2 regions of the Adlercreutzia aquisgranensis genome follow, and region 1 is predicted to be linked to the other one. Evidence: predicted binding sites of a transcription regulator. Region 1 holds the regulator's gene; the other holds the start of a gene.
What was found. The regulator LexA, encoded in region 1, represses DNA repair genes until DNA is damaged. The targets are predictions, from matches to a motif close to CNAACANNTGTTNG.
Positions count from the first base shown of each region.

Region 2: recA (recombinase RecA) is a predicted target of LexA. The motif match lies at 6,449-6,462, and genes of this name have one in related genera.

Region 1 covers NZ_CALPDA010000004.1:122,487-133,231, forward strand. The annotation lists gene NFR41_RS03565 (hypothetical protein) at 64-669, opposite strand; gene dut (dUTP diphosphatase) at 795-1,265, opposite strand; gene nrdR (transcriptional regulator NrdR) at 1,283-1,732, opposite strand; gene lexA (transcriptional repressor LexA) at 1,939-2,589, shown strand; gene hflX (GTPase HflX) at 2,658-3,968, opposite strand; gene dapF (diaminopimelate epimerase) at 4,014-4,955, opposite strand; gene miaA (tRNA (adenosine(37)-N6)-dimethylallyltransferase MiaA) at 4,998-5,951, opposite strand; gene miaB (tRNA (N6-isopentenyl adenosine(37)-C2)-methylthiotransferase MiaB) at 5,948-7,300, opposite strand; gene NFR41_RS03605 (stage V sporulation protein S) at 7,310-7,633, opposite strand; gene NFR41_RS03610 (S41 family peptidase) at 7,708-8,919, opposite strand; gene ftsX (permease-like cell division protein FtsX) at 9,022-9,930, opposite strand; gene ftsE (cell division ATP-binding protein FtsE) at 9,923-10,738, opposite strand.
Region 2 covers NZ_CALPDA010000010.1:121,119-131,863, forward strand. The annotation lists gene NFR41_RS07630 (FtsK/SpoIIIE family DNA translocase) at 1-1,807, shown strand, start outside; gene NFR41_RS07635 (helix-turn-helix domain-containing protein) at 1,833-3,032, shown strand; gene NFR41_RS07640 (YajQ family cyclic di-GMP-binding protein) at 3,125-3,622, shown strand; gene rimO (30S ribosomal protein S12 methylthiotransferase RimO) at 3,663-4,994, shown strand; gene pgsA (CDP-diacylglycerol--glycerol-3-phosphate 3-phosphatidyltransferase) at 5,002-6,261, shown strand; gene recA (recombinase RecA) at 6,663-7,718, shown strand; gene NFR41_RS07660 (regulatory protein RecX) at 7,723-8,418, shown strand; gene rny (ribonuclease Y) at 8,681-10,243, shown strand; gene NFR41_RS07670 (ATP-binding protein) at 10,291-10,745, shown strand, end outside.

The sequences.
Region 1 (10,745 bases):
TTATACAACAAATGGCCAGGTGGGAGAGCTATTGTGATAGCGCTCCGCAGACCTGTCTGTAAGCTATCCCCAGGTGCTGCTGGGCGCGCTGGTTGTAGGCGCTGCGCTTATGTTGGCGAGCTCTCCTGACTCGAGCATCTGCATGAGCTCCGGCATGATTGCGATTACGGTTGCAATGTTGAGCGCCATGGCCACGCAGCATATCGCCATAGCCACTACGGTCGTCCGCTTCAGCGCCCTTGCATAATCGCTCTGTCGCGATGGCTGCGACAGGAATTTATTCAGGCTCACGTATGAGATGATGCCGCAGATGAGTCCAGCGATATCGAGTAGCGTTCCGCCGATAAACAGCGACACCGGGCCGGCAATGCTCGCGACCAGAGTCAGCATGCGACACTTCTTCAGAGGATCGTCCGCGCTACGGTAGTTCGGGTTCTGGGCGTACTGGGTCCCCGTATCATGAGCCTGGTAAGGGCTGGTGCGAGACTCGGCGCCTTGGGAGCCTGCGCTGGGGGTGTGCTGCGTGTCTACACGGTTCCTGGGGTCCGGTGCCGGAGAATCCGACGGTGCCTTTGGCGATTGGGCATCGGGAGCCGATTCGCTTTCGGCGTTTTCCTCCCGGAAGCTGTCCTCGGAGGGCTTTTCTTCGGTGTTTTGAACGTAGCTCATGGAATAGTCCTCAAAATGGTGGGTTTGACCTGGTGTTTTGCAAACGAGGCTCTGAGAGCCATTCTAAGGGGTGGTTTTGCCTTCGGACGAGTACTAACTCATGGTTTCGAGCGGTTTTCGGTGCGTTACAACCCGCTGCTGCCAAATCCGCCGCAACCGCGCTCCGTTTCGTCAAGTTCTTCTACCTCCTGGAACCGGATTCGAGGCACGGGAATCACGAGCAGCTGAGCGATGCGGTCTCCGGGCTTAATGGAGAAGGCTGCATCGGAAGTGTTGTGCAGAGCCACCTTGATCTCGCCGCGATAATTCTCGTCGATAAGCCCCGGAGCGTTCAGAACCGTAATCCCATGGTTGATTGCCAGACCGCTTCGCGGTAGCACCAGTCCGGCGAAGCCGGTTGGGATTGCGAGCCGTATGCCTGTGGGCACGAGCAAGCGGTGGCCTGGTCCGATAGTGAGCGCGCTTGCTGAGCGCAGGTCGACGGCCGCATCCTCGGAGCGCGTATAGGAGGGAACCCGACCCCCTCCGAGAACGTGGATGCGTACGGCAACATCGTTGCGCGCAGCGTCCGCAGTAAGGTCAGGACGGATTTCCAAAATAAAGTTACCTCTATCTAACTCTCTAGATGATCCAGCGCCGTCTGGAACTCCTCGACGCTTTGGAAGTCCTTGTACACGCTGGCGAAGCGCACATAGGCGACTTCGTCGAGCTTGCCAAGGCGAACGAGCGCCATGTCCCCCAGTTGTTTGGAGCCGATTTCGGAGCGGTTCTTCAGGCGGAGCTCAGACTCTATGCTGTCGATAAGATTCTCAAGCTGATCTGGCGTGATATGCCGTTTCGCACAGGCGATCAGAAGGCCTCGCATGAGCTTGTTGCGGTCGTAAGCCTCCGAAGATCCGTCGGTCTTGATGACGATGAGCGAGGTGTCCCCCAGGCGTTCGTAGGTGGTGAAGCGATGGGCGCATGCAAGGCATTCGCGGCGCCGGCGAATAGCGCTTCCGTCCTCCGACGATCGCGAATCGACAACCTTTGATTCGGGGTTTCCGCAGGCAGGACAGCGCATACATGCTCCTTATCGTTGGGTTTGGAAAAGCCTAGCATACAAGATATTGTGTATCAACGAGATGCGCCACGAGAGCGGAAAAGAAATAGGGAACTTTTCTTGTGCATAGGTTGCATAGAACCAATGTTCGTTGTATAGTCTCCAAATATAGAACGCTGTTCGATAGAGCGTCGATTTCATTGAGAAACGCCCATGGGAGGTACGTTATGGCCGACCGACCGTCGCCGAAGGTCACGAAGCGCCAGCAGGCCGTTCTCGACTCCATCGAGAAATGCATACGGGAGAAGGGCTACGGCCCTACCGTTCGCGAAGTCTGCATCGACCTGGGTCTTTCCTCCCCCTCTACCGTGCATGTGCACCTCAAGGCGCTTGAGGACAAAGGGCTTATCACCCGCGATCCGCTCAAGTCCCGCTCCATCGCGCTTACCTACGCGCTCAAGGACGTCGTCAATCCGGCTTCGGTCATAGAGAAGAGCTTCAGCACCGTGATGAACCTGCCGCTTGTGGGCGACGTAGCGGCAGGCGAGCCCATTTACGCCGAGCACAACATCTCCGAGTACCTCCCCCTGCCCACCGACATCGTCGGTGATTCCGCGAGCTTTCTGCTGGAGGTCCATGGCAAGTCGATGATCGACATCGGCATCATGGACGGCGACTACGTGGTGGTGAAGGAGCAGAACGTGGCTTCCAACGGCGAGGTGGTGGTCGCCCTCATCGAGGACGAGGCGACGGTCAAGCGGTACTTCCGCGAGGACAACCATATCAGGCTTCAGCCGGAGAATCGCTACATGGATCCCATCATCGTCGACGACTGCTATATCGTCGGCAAAGTGACCGCCGTTTTCCGCCGTATGTAGCTGTTCGTATCCACAGCGCCGGGTACTTGGTGCTTGCCCGGTGCGACATGGTGCACCGGGCAAGCACCTTAGCTAATCCGGAACGGCTCCAATTGCGAGACGTAGGCAGCTGGCGCGAACAGCGATATGCGCGTACCTGTTTCCGTATGCTCCTCGCCGATGATGCGGCACCGTTCGTGAACCATCGAGACCAGCGAGCCCTTGTCGTAGGGGATCAGCACGTCCATGGCGGTATCGGCTGCTGCGGCTGCGCGCGAGAGATGGCCTATGAGCTCGTCTATCCCCTCCCCTGTCTGCGCGGAAACGAATTGGGCGTGGGGATTTCGGGCGCGAAGGGCCTCGACCGTTTGCCGGTCGAGCAGGTCTATCTTGTTGAACACTACGATACGCGGGATGGAATGGGCTTCTATCTGGCCGAGCACCTCCTCCACGGCGTCTATCTGGTCGAGAAACTCCTCCGAGGAGGCATCGACGACATGGAGGATAAGGTCGCTGCCGGAAATCTCGTCGAGGGTGGATTTGAAGGATTCCACCAGGGTGGTCGGAAGCTTCTGGATGAATCCGACCGTGTCGGTGACGGTGATCTGACGACCTTCTGGCAGCACCAGCCTGCGGGTGGTGGAGTCCAGCGTGGCGAACAGCTTGTCCCAAGCTAGCACGTCCGACCCGGTCAGTCGGTTGATCAGGCTCGACTTTCCCGCGTTTGTGTATCCTGCCAGCGCCACCTTGAACATGCCCGATGCGTAGCGCCCCTCGCGCTGCACGGCCCGTACGTCGGCCAGATGGGCGAGCTCCCGCTTGATGGAGGTGATGCGCTTGCGCACCATGCGGCGGTCGACCTCCAGCTGGCTTTCGCCCTCGCCGAAACGGGACCCGACGCCGCCGCCCATGCGGTTCGACGCCAGGTGGGCCCACATGCCCCTCAGGCGGGGCAACAGGTACTGGTTCTGGGCGAGACGTACCTGCAAGCGTCCTTCCTTGGTCGAGGCATGTAGGGCGAAGATGTCCAAGATGAGAGCTGTGCGGTCTATGACCTTCACCGGCTTGCCCACGACCTTCTCCAGGTTGGACTGCTGCGAGGGCGTCAGCTCGTCGTCGAACACGGCCAGGTCTATCTCCTGGTCCTTGCACAGCTGCGCGATCTCCTCCGCCTTGCCGCTGCCTATGAAGGTCTTGGGGTTCGGAGCGTCCAGGCGCTGGGTGGTTCTGGCAACCACGTCGGCCCCGGCCGTATCCACGAGTCGTTCGAGCTCGGCCAAGGTGGCCTGCAGTGGCCAGGAGAGCCCCGGGCGATCGACGCCTACGAGCAGCGCCCGCTCGCGCCGCTCTTCCAGGCGCGTCCGAGGACCGCGTTCGATTACGGATTCGAATTCAGACATGGAAACCACCGTTTCTCGGCGCCAGCATCGCTGCCGGCATGCCGGCTAGTGCTCGAAGGTTCCGGCGAAGGCGGTGGCGGCGGGACCGGTCATGAAGACGCTGCCGCCTTCGCTCCAGCGGATGTGCAGGTCGCCCCCGCGCAGATGGACCAGGTTGCTGCGGCCCGAAAGGCCAAGCAGGCAGGCTGCGACGCTGGTGGCGCAGGTGCCCGTGCCGCAGGCCAGGGTTTCGGCGCATCCTCGCTCGTAGACCCTCATGGAAAGCGCCCCCTCCTGCTCGTCCGTTCCCGGGCGATCGACGGTTGCGAACTCCACGTTGGCCTTCTCGGGGAAGCGCTCGTGGCCCTCGAAGAACCTCCCGACCTTGTGCACGTCGAAGGTGTCGAGGCCCTTGCGCGAGGGGTCGGTGAAGGCGTCGTCGGGAAGCGTCTCGAAATCGTCGATGAACGTGACAGCATGGGGATTTCCCATGGATACGCAGGTGAAGCGGAAAGTGCCCCAGGGGGAGTCGATGGAGAGCTTCGAGACGAACGGGGCGCCCTGGGGTGCTTGCGCGTCGGGGGCGGCGTCTACCGGCACTTGGCTCGGGTCGAGGATGGGCGCACCCATGTCCACTGTGGCGTTTGCCAGCATTCCTCGGTCGTCCGTGGTGAAGCGGATGGGTTTGGGGCCTGCCAGGGTGTCGGCGGTGAGTTCGCCCGCCTCGGCGTCTACGATGCCGTTATCTACCAGGAACTTCGCGAAGCAGCGAACGCCGTTGCCGCACATCTGGGCCAAGGTCCCGTCGGAGTTGATGTAGTGCATGTAGGCGGCGCACTCGGGGCGCTTGGAGGGGCGTACCAGGATCACGCCGTCGGCGCCGATGCCGAAGTGGCGGTCGCATAGGCGCGCCACGGCGTCGGGAGCCAGCTCCAAGGCCTCTCCCCTGTCGTCGATCATGACGAAGTCATTCCCGAGACCGTTCATCTTCTGGAATTCGATGAGCATGCGTATCCTTTCTCCGTAAGCAGCCGACCTGGTCGTCGGCGGCTATGCGTTGTTTCCATGCAGCAGTGCCACCGCTTCGCCGACCATGCGCTGCGAATCGCCGTCGTCGCCGTTGATCCAGCGGATGCGCCCGTCCTTGCGAAACCAGGTGCGCTGGCGCTTGGCGTAGCGGTGCGTTGCGACCTTAATGGATTCGACAGCCGTCTCCAGGATGGTCTCTCCGTCCAGGTAGGCGACTATCTCCTTGTACCCGATGGCCTTGGGTGCGCACAGGCCCTCCCGAAAGCCCAGCTCGAGCAGCTGCTTTACTTCGCCGACGAGCCCCTGGGCCACCATGGCGTCAACGCGCGCGTCGATGCGCTTACGCAGAAGCGCGGGTTCCACCTCGATGCCGACGAACCGCGCGGGAACGCTTTGGGGGATGGAGGCGAGCTTCTCCCTCTGCTGGGCATAGGATATCCCCTCTTCGGCAAGCTCGAGGGCGCGGATGACCCGTTTCGAGTCGGCCGGGGCGATGACGGCAGCGGACCGTTCGTCGATGGAGTTGAGCATATCCCACAATGCAGTGGGGCCCGACTCCTCGAGCAAGGCGCGGTAGCGCTCGCGTATCGGGTTGCTCTCCTGCTCGCCTGCCGGGAAGCGGTAGTCGTCTATGGCCGCGCGTACGTAGAATCCGGTGCCGCCGCAGAGCACGGTGCGCTTCCCCCTGGCTGCGATGTCCCGGAACCGCTCGCGGGCGTAGTCTTGGAAAAGCGCCGCGGAATAGGGTCGGCCCGGATCGACGATGTCAAGGCCCCAGTGGGGTACCGCCCGCTCGCCTGCGGGCACCTTCCCCGTGCCGATGTCCATGCCGCGGTAGATCTGCATGCTGTCGGCGCTGACCACTTCCCCGCCGAGCGCCAGCGCGATGCCCTGGGCCAGGTCGCTCTTGCCTGAGGCCGTGGGTCCCACGACGCAGATTACCTGGGGTGCGAGTGAGGTCCCGAGGAGTGTCATGCAAGGCTTCCTTGCAGGTACCATGTCTTGGCATCGTCGATGCGCACGTCCACGATGCGCCCCTGGAGGTCCGCTGCGGAGCAGCCGGCGGGAACGGGGGCATGGACCGTCTGGTTCTTGGGGCTTCGTCCCGACAGCAGCGACGAGTCGCGCTTCGACGCGCCTTCCACCAGCACCGGCACCACTCTGCCCCGCTCGGTCTGGTTGGCTTCGAACGCTTGGCGCTGCACCAGCTCCACCAGTCGGTCGAAGCGCCCTTGAATTACCTCGCGGGGCGTGTCGTCGGGCATGGAGGCGGCAGGCGTGCCTTCGCGCTTCGAGTAGATGAAGGTGAACACCTGATGGTAGCCCACGGCCTCCACCAGGCGGTAGGTGTCCATGAAATCCTCCTCGGTCTCCCCCGGGAAACCTACGATGATGTCGGTGGAAAGAGCGATGTCGCCCTTCGCCTCGCGCAGCTTGCGCACCAGGTCAAGGTAGCGGGCGGCATCATAGCGCCGGTTCATGGCCTTGAGTATCCGATCCGAGCCGGACTGCACGGGAAGGTGGAGGGCCGGCATGAGCGAAGGCAGCGTGGCGAAACGCTCGATGACCTCGTCGCTGAGGTCCTTGGGATGGCTCGTGGCGAAGCGTATCCTCTCGATGCCCGTGTGCGCGACGGCGTCGAGCACATCGACGAACCGCGGGGAGCCGTAGAGGTCGCGCCCGTAGGAGTTGACGTTCTGACCGAGCAGCGTGATCTCCTTGACGCCTTCGGCCACGTAGCCCTCGGCTTCCGAGACGATATCCTCCAAAGGTCGAGACTTCTCGCGCCCACGTACGTAGGGAACGATGCAGTAGGAGCAAAAGTTATTGCATCCGATGGTGATGGGAAGCCACGCCGCCCAGGGCTGCTCGCGGTCGGTGGGAAGGTCGGTCGGAAACGACGCCGAAGCATCCCGCACCTCGACCTGGGACGAACCGGTGTCGAGGGCGGCCTGCAGCAAAGAAGGCAGGGCATGCAGGTTATGGGTGCCGAATACCACGTCCACGTGGGGCATGGCGTCCACGAGCTTCCGGCCGTCCCGCTGCCCGATGCAGCCTCCGATGGCGATCAGGCGCTTTGCGAGGGGCGAATCCGGCCGCAATGGCAGCGTGCGCATGGTTGCCACCTGCCCGTACAGGCGCGTATCGGCGGCTTCTCGAACGCAGCAGGTCAAAAACACCACCATATCGGCTTCCTCGAAGCTGTCCACGGGCGTGGCACCCAGCGCCTCGAGGGTGCCCAGCACGCGTTCCGAGTCGTGCTTGTTCATCTGGCAGCCGAACGTCTTGACGCAAAGGGTCAGCCCCTGAAACGACATGCTCATAGCGAAAGCCTACATCTGAGCGGCCACGGGGGCTGCCTGGGCCAGCTTGACGGGCACCACGGAGAACCGGATAGCGGTCCTGAACTCCCCGTCGATGACGATGTCGGCGAACGACGGCATACAGGCGACCTCGATGCCCACCGGCGAGAGGAAGCCGCGCGATATGGCGATAGCCTTCACGGCCTGGTTCACCGCTCCTGCCCCGACGGACTGTATGTCCACGGTCTTGCCGTCCTTCACCAGACCGGCGATCGCCCCTGCGACCGAGGCGGGTGATGACTTCGAGGACACCTTCAAGCAGGCGATGTCGGTCTGTGCGGTTTCGTGGTCCATGGTCAGTCGTTCTCTTCCTTGTTCGTTTTCGGTGCGTTTCGTCGTTCGTTTTCGCTGCGCGCTAGGCGCCCTTGTCATGATTCGCTGCTGGCCAGGTTCTGCGCCGTCTCCAAGGCGATGGCCAGCTGGTTGTCCTCGGTTTCGGAAAGCTTCACCGTGATGTCGGGCATGATGCCCACCTTGTCGAAGGCGTAGTCGAGCGGGCTTTTGTAGAAGGCGGCGGTGTAGCGCAGGGCGCCGCCGAAGGAGAGCTCGCGAGTCACCTGGACCGACCCCTTCCCCAAGGTGTTCTGCCCCACCACCGTTGCTCGCTGGTTGTCCTGCAGGGCCGCGGTGAGCACCTCGGCCGATGCGGCGGTGTTGCCGTTGACCAGCACCACGACCGGCTTGTCGGTGACGGTGGTGTTGGTGGTCGCGCTCTTCGTGGTGTCATCGGCCCCCTGGGTCTCGATGCGAACGATGGTTCCGCTGCGCAGAAGCAGGTCGGCGATGTTCACCGCTTGGGTTAGGAAGCCGCCCGGGTTGTCGCGCACGTCTATGACGTAGGCGATGGCGCCCTGGGCGTCCAGCTTGCGGAAGGCGCTCTCCATGAGCTTGGAGGAGGTCTGGGTAATCTGGCGCAGCTTGATGTAGCCCACGCCGTCGATGAGCTCGATGTCGATGTTGGGGATGCTGAGGTCCTCGCAGGCCAAGGTGGTGGTGTACTCCGGTCCCGTGGTGTCGTCGAGGGAGGCGGGGTGCCGCCAGGTGATGACTACGTCCTGTCCGCTTGAGCGCTTCAGCGCAGTGGTGACCTCGGCGATGGTCCAATCGTGGTCGCGGTTGCCGTCTATGGCCACTACCACGTCGCCCTCCTGCACGTTGGCCTGCTGGGCCGGGGAGCCGTCGAAGACGTCGACGGCGTAGGCGCGGCCGTTGTACTCGGCGAACAGCACGCCCACCCCCGAGTAGGACCCCGTGTCGGCCACGTCGCGCGTGAGCTCGTCGTACTGAAGGGGGGTGTAGTAGCGCATGTAGGGGTCGTCGGCCGTGGTGGCGAGCGCCTCCAGCAGCGCGGAGGTGGCCGAGTCGAGCTCGTAGGTCTCCACCGAGTCCTCGTCCAAGATCTTCTCGACCTCGGCGATGCGCGAGCCGAGCGAGTTGTTGGCGTTCTGCGTTTGGGCAGCTGGCTTGTCGTCGCCGGTGATGCCCGCACCGACGAATCCCAGGCTGTGAAGCAGCTGGCTTTCACCACGGACGAAGAAACCCAGGGAGAAGGCGCAAGCGGCGGCGATAAGCGCTACCATCGCCCTCTTGAAAAGGCCGGAACGGGCCTTCTGGCCTTGCTGGCCGGAGTTCCCGTTCCGCTTTGTCGTGTTGTGCTTTGCCATGGCGAGCAGGTGCCTGCGCTATACCTTCAGGTAGCGTCTCATGGCGAAGGCGGAGCCGATAAGGCCGATGATCAGGCCGGATACGGCAAGCGTCAGGTAGATGAGCAGGAAAGACTCGTTGCTCACGTTGAAGTTGAGGAACATGAGCGCGCTCTGGACCTTGGGCAGCACCAGATAGCGGAGCAGCTCCAGGATGCCGATGGCCAGGAGCGCGCCGATGACGGCATGCAGCGCGCCCTCCATGAGGAAGGGTCCGCGGATGAAGCCGTTGCTGGCGCCCACCAAGCGCATGATGGCGATCTCCTTGCGGCGGGCCAGAATGGCAAGGCGGATGGTGTTGTTGATGAACACCAGCGCGATGAAGATCAGAAGCACGATCAGCGCGATGCCGATGTAGCGGACGTAGTTGGTGAGGACGAACAGGCGCTCGACGGTCTGCTGGCCGTACTTGAGCGATTCGGCCGGGTCTTCGGGGTTGTCGCAGATGGTCTGGAACGTGGCGTTGTCCAGGATCTGCTGCGCCACCTGCTCGACCAGCTGCGGGTCGGACAGCTCCACCTCGATGGATGCGGGCAGCGGGTTCTGCCCGTCGAGGGTGTCGACGATGTCGGAATTGGAGGTCTGGCGGAAGTTCTCCAGCGCCTCCTCCTTGGTGGTGAAGCCGACGGAGGCCACGCCCTCGAGGCCCTCAATGTAGCGGGACAGCGATTGGATGTCGGAGTCGGAGGCGTCGTCGGCCACGAAGGCGGTGATGGACACTTCGTCCTCCACACCGGAGACCACGTTGTCCACGACCAAGCCGCCGATCAGGAAGATGCCGATAATCAGCAGCGACAGGAAGATGGTGACGATAGATCCCAGTGCCGTGGACAGGTTGCGCGTGAATCCGCGCAGGGATTCGCGGAAGAAGTAGACGATACTACGCATCGAAACCGTACACCCCCCTATTCTGGTCGCGAGTGAGCGTGCCGCGGTCGAGGGCGAGCACGCGACGGCGCATGCTGTCGACCATCTCGCGGTCGTGGGTGGCGACGAGCACCGTGGTGCCGGTCGCGTTGATGCGCTCGAGCAGGTCCATGATGCCACGGGAAGTCTGGGGGTCCAGGTTTCCCGTGGGCTCGTCGCAGACCAGAAGCGGCGGGCGGTTCACGATGGCGCGTGCGATGGAGACGCGCTGCTGCTCGCCGCCGGAGAGCTGGTCGGGAAGCTTGTTCAGCTTGTCCTGCAGGCCCACCAGTCGCAGAACCTCGGGCACCTGAGTCTTGATGACGTGGCGGCTCTTGCCGATTACCTCAAGCGCGAAGGCGACGTTCTCGAAGACCGTCTTGTTCGGCAGCAGCTTGAAGTCCTGGAACACGCAGCCGATGTTGCGGCGCAGGTAGGGCACGCGCCAGTTGCGCATGGTGGTGAGGTCCTCGTCGGCGACGTAGAGGTGCCCCGACGTGGGCTTCACCTCGCGGATGAGCATGCGGATGAAGGTGGACTTGCCGGAACCGGAGTGCCCCACCAGAAAGACGAACTCTCCGCCGTAGATCTCGACGGAGATGTCCGAAAGGGCCGGCTTGTTGGGCGCGGCAGGATATACCTTGGTAACATGGTCGAACGTGATGACCGGAATATTGTGCTGTTGCGGCAGGTCGTCGACGTCCAGCACGGGAAGCGACTGGGATAGCTGGGCTGCAGCCGTCGCCTGCTCGTAGCTCAGCTGGCCGCCGCCATGCCGAGATGGGCGCATGCTGGGC
Region 2 (10,745 bases), on a different contig from region 1:
CGGGTTCGACGAGAGCCTCTACGGGCCGACGGCCGAGGAAGACGCCGCGAACACGGTTGCCCTGGATGCCCCAGCCCGCCCCGGCCGCGCGTCCCGGGCGGATGCGTCGGCCCGGACCCGCCGGTTCACCAGCGACGAGCTGCCCGACTTCGCCCAGGCCCGCCCGCAAGGCGAGCAGCAGGCGATCACCCGCAAGCTGGGACGCCACGGAAAGGAGCCGGACGCGGCGGGGGAGGAGGCACGGCCCCAGCCTCAGCCCAAGAAGCGCAAGGCGGCCGCTGCCGAGCCGAAGAAGACCTCGGACGGCTACGAGCTGCCCCCGGCGTCGCTTCTGGCCTCGTCGAAGGGGCGCGGGCCCCAGGGCGCCAGCGACGAGGAGCTGTCCGAGACGGCGGCGCGGCTGCAGGAGACGCTGGAGGACTTCGGCATCCTGGCCGAGGTGGTCGGCTGGGTGAGCGGTCCCACGGTCACGCTGTTCAAGGTGAGCCTGCCTTCCGGCGTGCGTGTGAGCCGCGTGACGAACCTGACCGACGACATCGCCTTGGCGCTTGCCGCGCCTGGCGTGCGTATCTTCGCTCCCATCCCCGGCACCAACTACGTGGGTATCGAGGTGCCCAACCGCGAGCGGCAGACGGTGTACCTGGCCGACGTGCTGAAGAGCGCTGGCGACAGCTGCATGGAGGTGGCCGTGGGCAAGGACGTGGAGGGACGCGACATCGTCTCCGACCTGTCGAAGATGCCCCACCTGCTCATCGCCGGCACCACCGGTTCGGGCAAGTCGGTCGAGATCAACGGCATGATCATGTCCATCCTCATGCGGGCGACGCCTGCCGAGGTGCGCTTCATCATGGTGGACCCCAAGCGTGTGGAGTTCAGCGGATACAACGGCATCCCGCACCTGTACGTGCCGGTGGTGACCGAGTGCAAGGAGGCCGCCAGCGCCCTTTCCTGGGGCGTGGCCGAGATGGAACGGCGGCTGAAGCTGTTCGCGAAGGTGGGCGCGCGCAACATCACCTCCTACAACGAGAAGGCCGCAGAGGTGCAGAGGCAGCGCGAGGCGGCCGAAGCGGCGGGCGAGGAGGCGCCGGCAAGCGACGTGGGGGAGAAGATGCCCTACATCGTCATCGTCATCGACGAGCTGGCCGACCTCATGATGAACGTGGGCAAGGAGGTGGAGTTCTCCATCAGCCGCATCGCCCAGCTGGCCCGCGCCGCCGGCATCCATCTGATCATCGCCACCCAGCGCCCCTCAACCAACGTGGTGACGGGCCTCATCAAGGCGAACATCACCTGCCGCATCGGCCTAACCGTTGCCAGCGGCATCGACTCGCGCGTCATCCTGGACTCCACGGGCGCCGAGAACCTCTGCGGCCACGGCGACCTGCTCATCTCGAAGCCGGAGTACGCCAAGCCCGTCCGCGTCCAGGGCCCGTGGGTCTCCGACGACGAGATCGCCGCGGTGGTGGATTTCTGGAAGAGCCAGGGCGAGCCCGAGTACCACTCCGAGATCCTGCAGACCAACCTCATCACGCTGGGCGCATCGCAGCCCGACGGCTCCGGCGGCTCGTGCTCGGCCGACGACCCGCTTCTGTGGGAAGCTGCGGAAATTGTGGTTTCCATGGGGTCAGCGTCCACTTCCAACATCCAGAGGCGCTTGAGCGTTGGCTATTCGCGAGCCGGACGTATAATGGACATGCTCGAAGAGAAAGGCGTTGTCGGCGCCCCTAACGGCAGCAAGCCGCGCGAGGTGCTGGTGGACGCTATGGAGCTGGAGACCTTGAAGGCCTTCGAGGCGACCGACGAGTAGAGGAACAACGAGGAAGGCGATTGCCATGCCCCAGATCTCATTCGGAAACATCCTGCGCGAAGCGCGCGAGCGTCGCGGCTACGACCTGACCGAGACGGCGCGCCGCCTGCGCATTCGCCCCGATATCCTTCTGGCCATCGAGGAGGAGGACTTCACGCGCATGCCTCCTCACGGCTACACCCGCAACATGGTCAACGCCTACGCCCGCTTGGTGGGGCTCAATCCCACCGAGATTACCAAGATGTTCCTGGATGCGAACTACGCCTATCGCGCTGGCAAGGCCCGCAGCGGCTCTCCGCGCTCCACGGGCCGCGTCGATTTGGGCGGCGCGCGCCTGGGCAGCCGTTCCCGCAGCGGCAAGGACGAGGAGGCCGGCGGCCGCCCGGCCCGCGCCAACGCCTTCGGGCGCATGGTCTACGACGACCGGCGCGAGTACGGCCGCGACTACGGCCAGCGCAACATGGACCGCATCCACGCCCAGGACAGCACCCATCAGAGCCATCGGCCGGCGCTGAACACGCAGTACTCCAACTTCTACGCCGGCCCCAGCAACACCAACGCCGTCATGTCCCGGTTGCCCATCTTCATCGCCATTCTGGTGGTGCTGGTGCTGCTGGCCATCGTGCTGTCCTTCACCATGTGCCGTCATGACAGCGGCTCCGACGCCCCCACCAAGCCGGTATCGGGCCTCAACGACACCACGGGTCCCGACCAAGACCCCACCACCGCGCCGTCCGCCTACAACTCGCCGGTGACCGAGACGGCCCCCACCAGCGTCACGGTGACCTACGAGGTGGCGGCCAGCGCCGACTATCCCGACGGCATCTACGCCTCCGTGGACGGGGAGCCCGAGATGATCACCGGTCCCGTGGAGAAGGAGGTCGACGTCACCGACACCTGGACCTTCGGCACCTGGGCAACCGATGCGGTCACCATCACCTGCGACGGCGAGAACGTCTCCTTCGACGGAACCGACGAGAGCGGCATGCCCACGGCTACGGTGAAGTTCTCCGACTACCTCGACCAGTGGTACGAAGACCATCCCAACGTGCAGCGCCCGGGCAAGTCCTCCGGCGACTCCGGAACCTCTGGCGGCGACCAGGGTGCCTCCGGTGCCTCCGGCGACGACGGCGCGGCAGGGGACGGCGGTGCCTCCGGCGACGACGGCTCCGACACCTCCGGCGATACCGGTTCGGCAGGGGGCGCCGGTTCAGACCAGCAGTAACCGCTGTATCGTATTCGACCTCTCATTCGCGGCAGCGCGGCGCCCGAGCGCTTCGCCGACCGCTCGTCTCGTTGAAAGGAAAGGGTATCCCCATGGCGAAGGAATGTAGCTTCGATATCGTGTCCACCATCGACCTGCAGGAGGTGGACAACGCTTACCAGCAGGCCAAGAAGGAGATTGCCCAGCGCTACGACCTGAAGGACTCCGGGGCGTCGATCGCGTTCGACAAGGCGGGCAAGACCCTGACGGTGAGCGCGCCGGCCGACTTCGTGGCGCGCCAGGTCATCGACGTGCTGTCGAGCAAGCTGATCAAGCGCGGCATCGACCTGGGCTCGGTGAAGTGGGGCGACCCCCAGGCCGCGACAGGCCAGAGCGTGCGCGTGGTGGGAAGCCTGGTGGAGGGCATCGACAAGGAGTGCGCCGGCACCATCAACAAGGACATCAAGGCGCAGAAGTTCAAGGCGAAGGTGCAGATCGAGGGAGACAAGCTGCGTGTGAGCTCCCCTTCGCGCGACACGCTGCAGGAGGTCATAGCCTTTGTGAAGGGCAACGACTACGGCCAGCCCCTGCAGTTCACCAACTACCGCTAGGGCCTGTCGTGGGTTCGGTGGATGTGGCGGTGACCGCCCTATGAGCGTGTTGGGGGAAGGGGCGTCCCCTGCGGTTGCTTTCGTGACCTTGGGATGCGCCAAGAACGAGGTGGATACCAGAGAGATGGGGGAGCGGCTGCTCGACGCCGGTTTCGCCGTGGTCGACGACCCTGCTCGGGCCCAGGCGGTGGTGGTGAACACCTGCGCGTTCATCCAGAGCGCCATCGAGGAGAGCCTGGACGCCATCTTCGACGCGGCCGACCTGCCCAACGTCGTCGCAGGGGCCCCGCTCATCGTCGCCGGATGCATGCCTTCGCGTTTCGGCGACGAGCTCGCCACCGAGCTGCCCGAAGCCCGCTCGTTTCTGCCGTGCAGCCGCGAGGACGATATCGCCGAGGTGGTGTCGCGCGCGCTTGGCCTGGGCGGGCTCCCGTCCGGCGCGCCTTGGCGGCAGCCGTTGGGCTGCGGGCTGGAAGGCGAGTCGCCGGCAGGTGCTCCGTTTGCCTACGTGAAGATATCCGACGGATGCGACCGGCGCTGCTCCTTCTGCACCATCCCCGACATCCGCGGGCCCTACCGAAGCTTCTCGGTGGAGACGGTAGCGCGCGATGTGGCGCGCCAGGTGGAGCGCGGCGCCCGCGAGATCGTGCTCATCGCCCAGGACACGGGCTGCTACGGGCATGATCTCGACGAGCCGACGACGCTGGCGGCCCTTCTCGACCGCGTGGCCGCCGCGCACCCCGACGTGTGGTTCCGCGTCATGTACACCGAGCCCGACGGCATCACCGACGAGCTGCTGGACGTGGTGGCCGGGCGCGACAACGTCTGCTCCTACTTCGACATCCCGCTGCAGCATGTGAGCGCGACCGTTTTGCGGTCGATGCGACGCCGGGGCGACGCCGAGGCGTTTCGCGCGCTGGTCGGTCGCATACGCTCCTCCGTTCCCGGGGCGACCTTGCGCACCACGCTCATCGCCGGCTTTCCCGGGGAGACCGACGAGCAGTTCCAGGAGCTGTGCGACTTCGTGGCCGAGGGCTTGTTCGATTACGTGGGCGTGTTCGCCTACTCCGCGGAGGAGGGAACCGCCGCAGCGTCGCTGCCGGGCCAGCTGGACGAGGACGAGAAACGCGAACGCGCCCAGGCGGTGCGGGACGTGGCGGACGCGGTCTGTACGGCGAAGGTGGCCGAGCGCGTCGGGTCGGTTTGCGAGGTGCTGGTGGAAGGGTACGAGGAAGACGGCCAGCTGTACGGACGCGCGCGATGCCAGGCACCCGAAGTGGACGGAGTGGTCTACCTGGAGTCGGGCGAAGTGGGGCAGTTCGCGAGCGTGAGGATCGCCGACACGCTGCTCTACGAGATGGAAAGCGAGTAGAGCGGCCATGGGTGCTTCCGAGGGCAGAATGCAATCCGCCGAAGGGCGTCTGTGGACGCCGGCGAACATCGTTACCATGGTGCGCATCTGCCTGGTCCCCGTGTTCGTCGTCGCGCTCGTCAGCCCATGGCCCGAGTGGTTCGGCTTCGACTGGCTTCCCGACGGCGACAAGTCCATCATCGCCGCCGGCATCTTCATCGTCATCTCCTGCACCGACTGGCTCGACGGCTATCTGGCCCGCAGTCGCGGCGAGGTGACTACGTTCGGGAAGTTCATGGACCCACTGGCCGACAAGATTCTGGTGACGGCGGCGCTGCTCGCCCTCATCGAGCTGGGGACGCTGCCCAGCTGGGTGGTGCTGGTCATCCTCGCCCGGGAGTTCATCGTCTCGGGGGTGCGCATGGTGGCCGCCAGCGAGGGCGTGGTCATAGCCGCCAGCTACTACGGCAAGTTCAAGACGGTGTTCCAGATGGTCGCCGTGGTCATGTTCACCGTGAAGGACTCCCATATGGTCGGCACCGCCGGCGAGGCGTTCGGCGACATGCTGTGGCTCGCGAGCTGGGCCGTGATGCTGGTTGCGTTGGCGCTCACGGTGGTGTCCATGGTCGATTACGTTGCCAAGGCTCGCTTCCTGCTGGGGTTCGGTCGGGAGGAGGCTGCCTCGCTGGATGAGCCGGGCGTTCGGGGGGATGCGGTCGCTGCGGATTCCGCCGAGGAGGCGGAGGATGTCGGCGGGAGCGCCGGAGCCGAGGCCCCTTCGCCTGCGCCCGAGCTGGGAGCCGAGACGCTGGCGCTCGCGTCGTCCGCGGTGGCGGACGCGGTGCGCTGCCGCGTGAGCGTGGGCACCGCCGAAAGCCTGACGGGCGGGTTGATCGCCGGGGCGCTCACGAGCGTGCCCGGAAGCTCGGCCGTGGTTCGCGGGGGCGTCGTCAGCTACGCGGCAGAGGTCAAGGAGTCGCTGTTGGGCGTTCCTCCCGCCACGGTGCGGGACGAGGGCGTGGTGAGCGCCGAGACCGCGTGCGCCATGGCCGAAGGTGCGCGGCGGCAGCTCGGTTGCGACGTGTCCGTGGCGGTGACCGGCATTGCCGGACCGGGGGGCGCCGAGCCGGGAAAGCCTGTGGGCACCGTATGGATGGCCCTTGCGACGGCTTCGGGCACCGAGGCGTTCGAGTTCTGCTTTGCCGGAACCCGCCAGCAGGTGCGCGAGCAGACGGTGAACGCAGCTCTCGAGCGCATCCGATGCGCCGTCGTCGCCGTGTCCGAATAGGAGTTTCCGGTCGTCTCCCTCGAGGTCGTGTCGCCGACGCCTCTGCATGCTGGTACCTCCCGGACGGCTACGCCGGGCGAAGGGGGCGGCTACGGTCCGGCGTTGCTTTTTGCAAGGTTCCTGCAAGGTTGACGGTGCGATCGCGTACGAGTCGACCGACGGTGCTGCAAGACGGACGTCAGATACAAGAAGATTTGTTCGCTATGCCTGCAACAACGGCTTTCGGTTGCGCGGGCATTTTGGCAAGCTGACCAGAGACGTCGGATGTAACGCCCTGTCATGGTCTTGGCAGGGCGTGCCGCTATGATGTTTTGCGGGCAAGGGAAAATATCCCTTGACATGCAAACAGGTGTTCGGTAATCTCAACGGAGATGCTGAAGAGAAGCAGGAAGGCGCACCCTATGGCAGAGACAAAAGACCAACTCGTCAGAATGGCCACGGACACGATCGAGTCCAAGTTCGGCAAAGGCTCCATCATGAAGTACGGGGATGCCGACCACAACCTCGTCATCGACGCCATTCCCACCGGAGCGCTTCCGCTCGATGCCGCCTTGGGCATTGGCGGCGTCCCTCGGGGCCGTATCGTCGAAGTTTACGGCCCCGAGTCCAGCGGCAAGACAACGCTGGCGCTGCAGATCATCGCCGAGGCCCAGGCGCTTGGCGGCATCGTCGCCTTCATCGACGCCGAGCACGCGCTCGACCCTGTGTACGCGGCGCGCTTGGGCGTCGATATCGACGACGTTCTGGTTTCCCAGCCGGACTATGGCGAGCAGGCCCTGGAAATCTGCGATATGCTCGTACGCTCGGGCGCTATCGACGTCGTGGTCATCGACTCGGTGGCCGCCCTGGTTCCCAAGGCCGAGATCGAGGGCGAGATCGGGGACACTACGGTGGGCCTGCAGGCCCGGCTCATGTCCCAGGCGCTGCGCAAGCTGGCCGGCTCCCTTTCCAAGTCGAACACGCTCTGCATCTTCATCAACCAGCTGCGCGAGAAGATCGGCGGGTACGGCAACCCGGAGACCACGACCGGCGGCCGCGCCCTCAAGTTCTTCGCCTCGGTGCGCATCGACGTGCGCAAAGGCGAGGCCATCAAGAAAGACGGCGAGATTATCGGCAACCGCGTGAAGGCCAAAGTGGTCAAGAACAAGGTGGCCGCCCCGTTCAAGCAGGCGGAATTCGATCTGATGTTCGGCGAGGGCATATCCCGCGAGGGGTGCATCGTGGACATGGCGGTAGAGGCGGGCGTCGCCAAGAAGAGCGGCGCTTGGTACACCTACGGCGAGGAGCGGCTCGGCCAGGGCAGGGAGGCGGCAAAGCTCACCTTGCGCGAGAACCCCGAGCTGCGCGACGAGATCGAGGTCAAGGTGCGCGAGGCCTACGGCGTGCCGGTCATATCCCGCACGGCCGAACAGGCCGAACAGGTAAGCCCTGTGGCGAAGCCGAAGCCGAAGAAGTAGCGCCGTGGCGGATAGCGACGTGCTCGCCGGCCTCCGGGCGAGGATTGCCTCCATCGAGTCGGAAGGTTCCGCAAGCCCCGTCTCCGTTCGCGGCGGCCTGCCGAACCCGCCGGGCCCCAGTGCCGGCAGCGCGGCTCGCGATGCCGGCAGCTCGCCCTTCGTCGGTTTGCAAAGAGGCGCCCGGAGCAAGGGTGCGAGAAACGGCAAGGGCGGCGAGGGGTCGTCGTCGGGGGAGCGCGATTTCAGCGAGGAGAGCGCCCTTCGACGCATAGAGCGCCTGGCCAACGTCTCTGAGCAATGCAGCGGCAAACTTCGAAGCCGTCTGCTGCAGGAGGGATGGAAGGCCGAGCAGGTGGAGGGGGCTTTGGAGCGTGCGAGGGCCTGCCTGCTCGTGGACGACGAGCGCTATGCGTCCGTGTTCGTGCGCAGCCGTCTTGCCCAGCGCAAAGGAGAGGCGGGCATCCTCTTCACTTTGAAAGGCCTGGGGTACGAAGAGGACTACGTGCGCGCCCTCGTGCAGGAGCAACGGCAGGATGCAGGCCTTGGAACCGAGGTCGACCGTGCGCTCGAGCTTCTGGCTGCCAAGCCTCCGAAGTCGAAGAACCTGCATGACGGCGCCTATCGCAAACTCGTATCGGCCGGCTTCACGCCTTCCGTCGCGTCAGAGGCGGCTACGCTTTTCTGCGAGGAGCTGCGCTAGCCGCCTCGTCGCCTGTCGGACTGTGCATGTCTTTAGGTTTTTCGCATATATTGCCCATCGCGGCCGAAACGCCGCCGCTGTCCCATTATGATTACAGGGCCTGAGTAAACGCATCTTTCGGGATGCTTCTTATAGACAACAGCATACGGTGTCCCTTATCGTGCGTTTTCTCATGCCCGACGTTGCGTCGGGTATTTTTTACGTTGTGAAACCATGACATGAAGACTACGTTGACCAGCACGTATGATGAAGGGGGGACAACATGCCAGTCGAAATCACAGCGATCATCGCCGTTGTGTGCGTCGCATGCGGCGCCGGTATCGGCTTTGCGATCATGAAGCTGCGCGCCAACGGGGCAGCCCAGCGGGCGCAGGCCGAGGCCCAGTCCTTGGTAGAGGACGCGAAGCGTCAGGCCGAAACGTTCAAGCGCGAGGCGAAGCTCGAGGCCAAGGACGAAGCCATGCGTCTCAAGCAGGAGATGCAGGCGGAGCAGAAGGAGCGCATGAAGGAGGTGCGCAAGGCCGAGGACCGTCTCGACCAGCGCGAGCGCCTGCTCGACAAGCGCGACGAGACCCTGAACCAGCGCGACGACAAGCTCAACGACCGCGAGCACCAGATCTCGTCGCTGCAAGGCCAGCTCGACCGCCGCTCCCGCGACCTTGAGGAAGCCCAGCGCGAAGTGGGCTACAAGCTCGAGAAGGTGGCGGGCATGACCCCCGAGGAGGCCAAGCGAGAGCTGCTCGACTCCTTGAAGGACCAGGTGGCCCACGAGTCCGCTGCCATCATCCGCGATGCGGAGGCCCAAGCCAAGGCCGAGGCCGACAAGAAGGCCCGCTCCATCCTGAGCCTGGCCATCCAGCGGGTGGCCGCCGACCACACGGCCGAGACCACGGTGTCCACCATCCACATCCCCTCGGACGACCTCAAGGGCCGCATCATCGGTCGCGAGGGCCGCAACATCCGCTCCTTCGAGCAGCTGACCGGCACGAACCTCATCATCGACGATACGCCTGAATGCGTCACCATCTCGTGCTTCGACCCGGTTCGCCGCGAGATCGGCCGCGTCACCATGGAGAACCTCGTCGCAGACGGGCGAATCCATCCGGCGCGCATCGAGGAGATGTTCGGCAAGGCGGAGAGCCTGGTGAACCAGCGCGTTCAGGAGGCGGGCGAGCAGGCCGCCTTCGATACCGGCATCCATGACCTGCATCCCGAGATTATCCATACGCTCGGCCGCTTGCGCTACCGCACCTCCTTCGGCCAGAACGTGCTCAACCACTCGCTGGAAGTCGCCTACCTGGCGTCGGTCATGGCTTCCGAGCTGGGGCTCGACCCCATTCCCGCCAAGCGGGCCGGCCTTCTGCACGACTTGGGCAAGGCGGTCGACCACGAGGTCGAGGGTAGCCATGCGGTCATCGGCGCCGACCTCGCCCGCCGCTTCGGCGAGAAGCCCGAGATCGTGCACGCCATCGAGGCGCACCATAACGACGTGGAGCCCGAGAGCGTGCTGGCGGTGCTCGTCCAGGCCGCCGACGCGGTTTCCGCCGCCCGGCCGGGTGCGCGCAAGGAGACCCTCGACGCGTACGTGAAGCGCCTGGAGAAGCTCGAGGAGATAGCGAACTCCTACAACGGCGTCGAGCGCACCTACGCCATCCAGGCAGGGCGCGAGGTGCGCGTCATGGTGGAGCCGGACAAGGTGGACGAGGCGTCCACGACGGTGCTCGCCCATGACATCGCCCAGCGTATCGAGAACGAGCTGCAGTATCCCGGCCAGGTGAAGGTCGTGGTCATCCGCGAGAGCCGCGCTATCGGTATCGCGAAGTAGAGCCGTCGGTGGGTCGCTTGGCAGACAACGGCGCGTTAGGCGAAGCCGTGAGCCTGAGGGTCGAGACCGACCTGGGCCACGGCTTCGTCCGCTTGTTGACGGCGGAGGCCGAGCGCCGTCAGGCGGCCCACGACATCCGTTCGTGCGAGGACGTCGTCATAGAGCTTCTGCGCAACGCACGGGATGCGCAGGCCCGTCGAATCTTCTTGGCAACGTCGCGGGAACTCGACGAACGACGCATCGTGGTGATCGACGACGGCGCGGGAGTGCCGCAGGAGCTGTTCTCCCGCATCTTCGAGCCCAGGGTCACCTCCAAGCTCGACACGGTCCATATGGACAAGTGGGGGGTTCACGGGCGCGGCATGGCGCTGTACTCCATTGCGGTAAACGCGAAGAGCGCCGCCGTCGCCGATTCCGCCGAGGGGGGCGGAACCTCCATCGTCGTCGACGTCGACGGGCGCGCGCTCAAGGAGCGGAAGGACCAGTCGACGTTTCCGGTGTT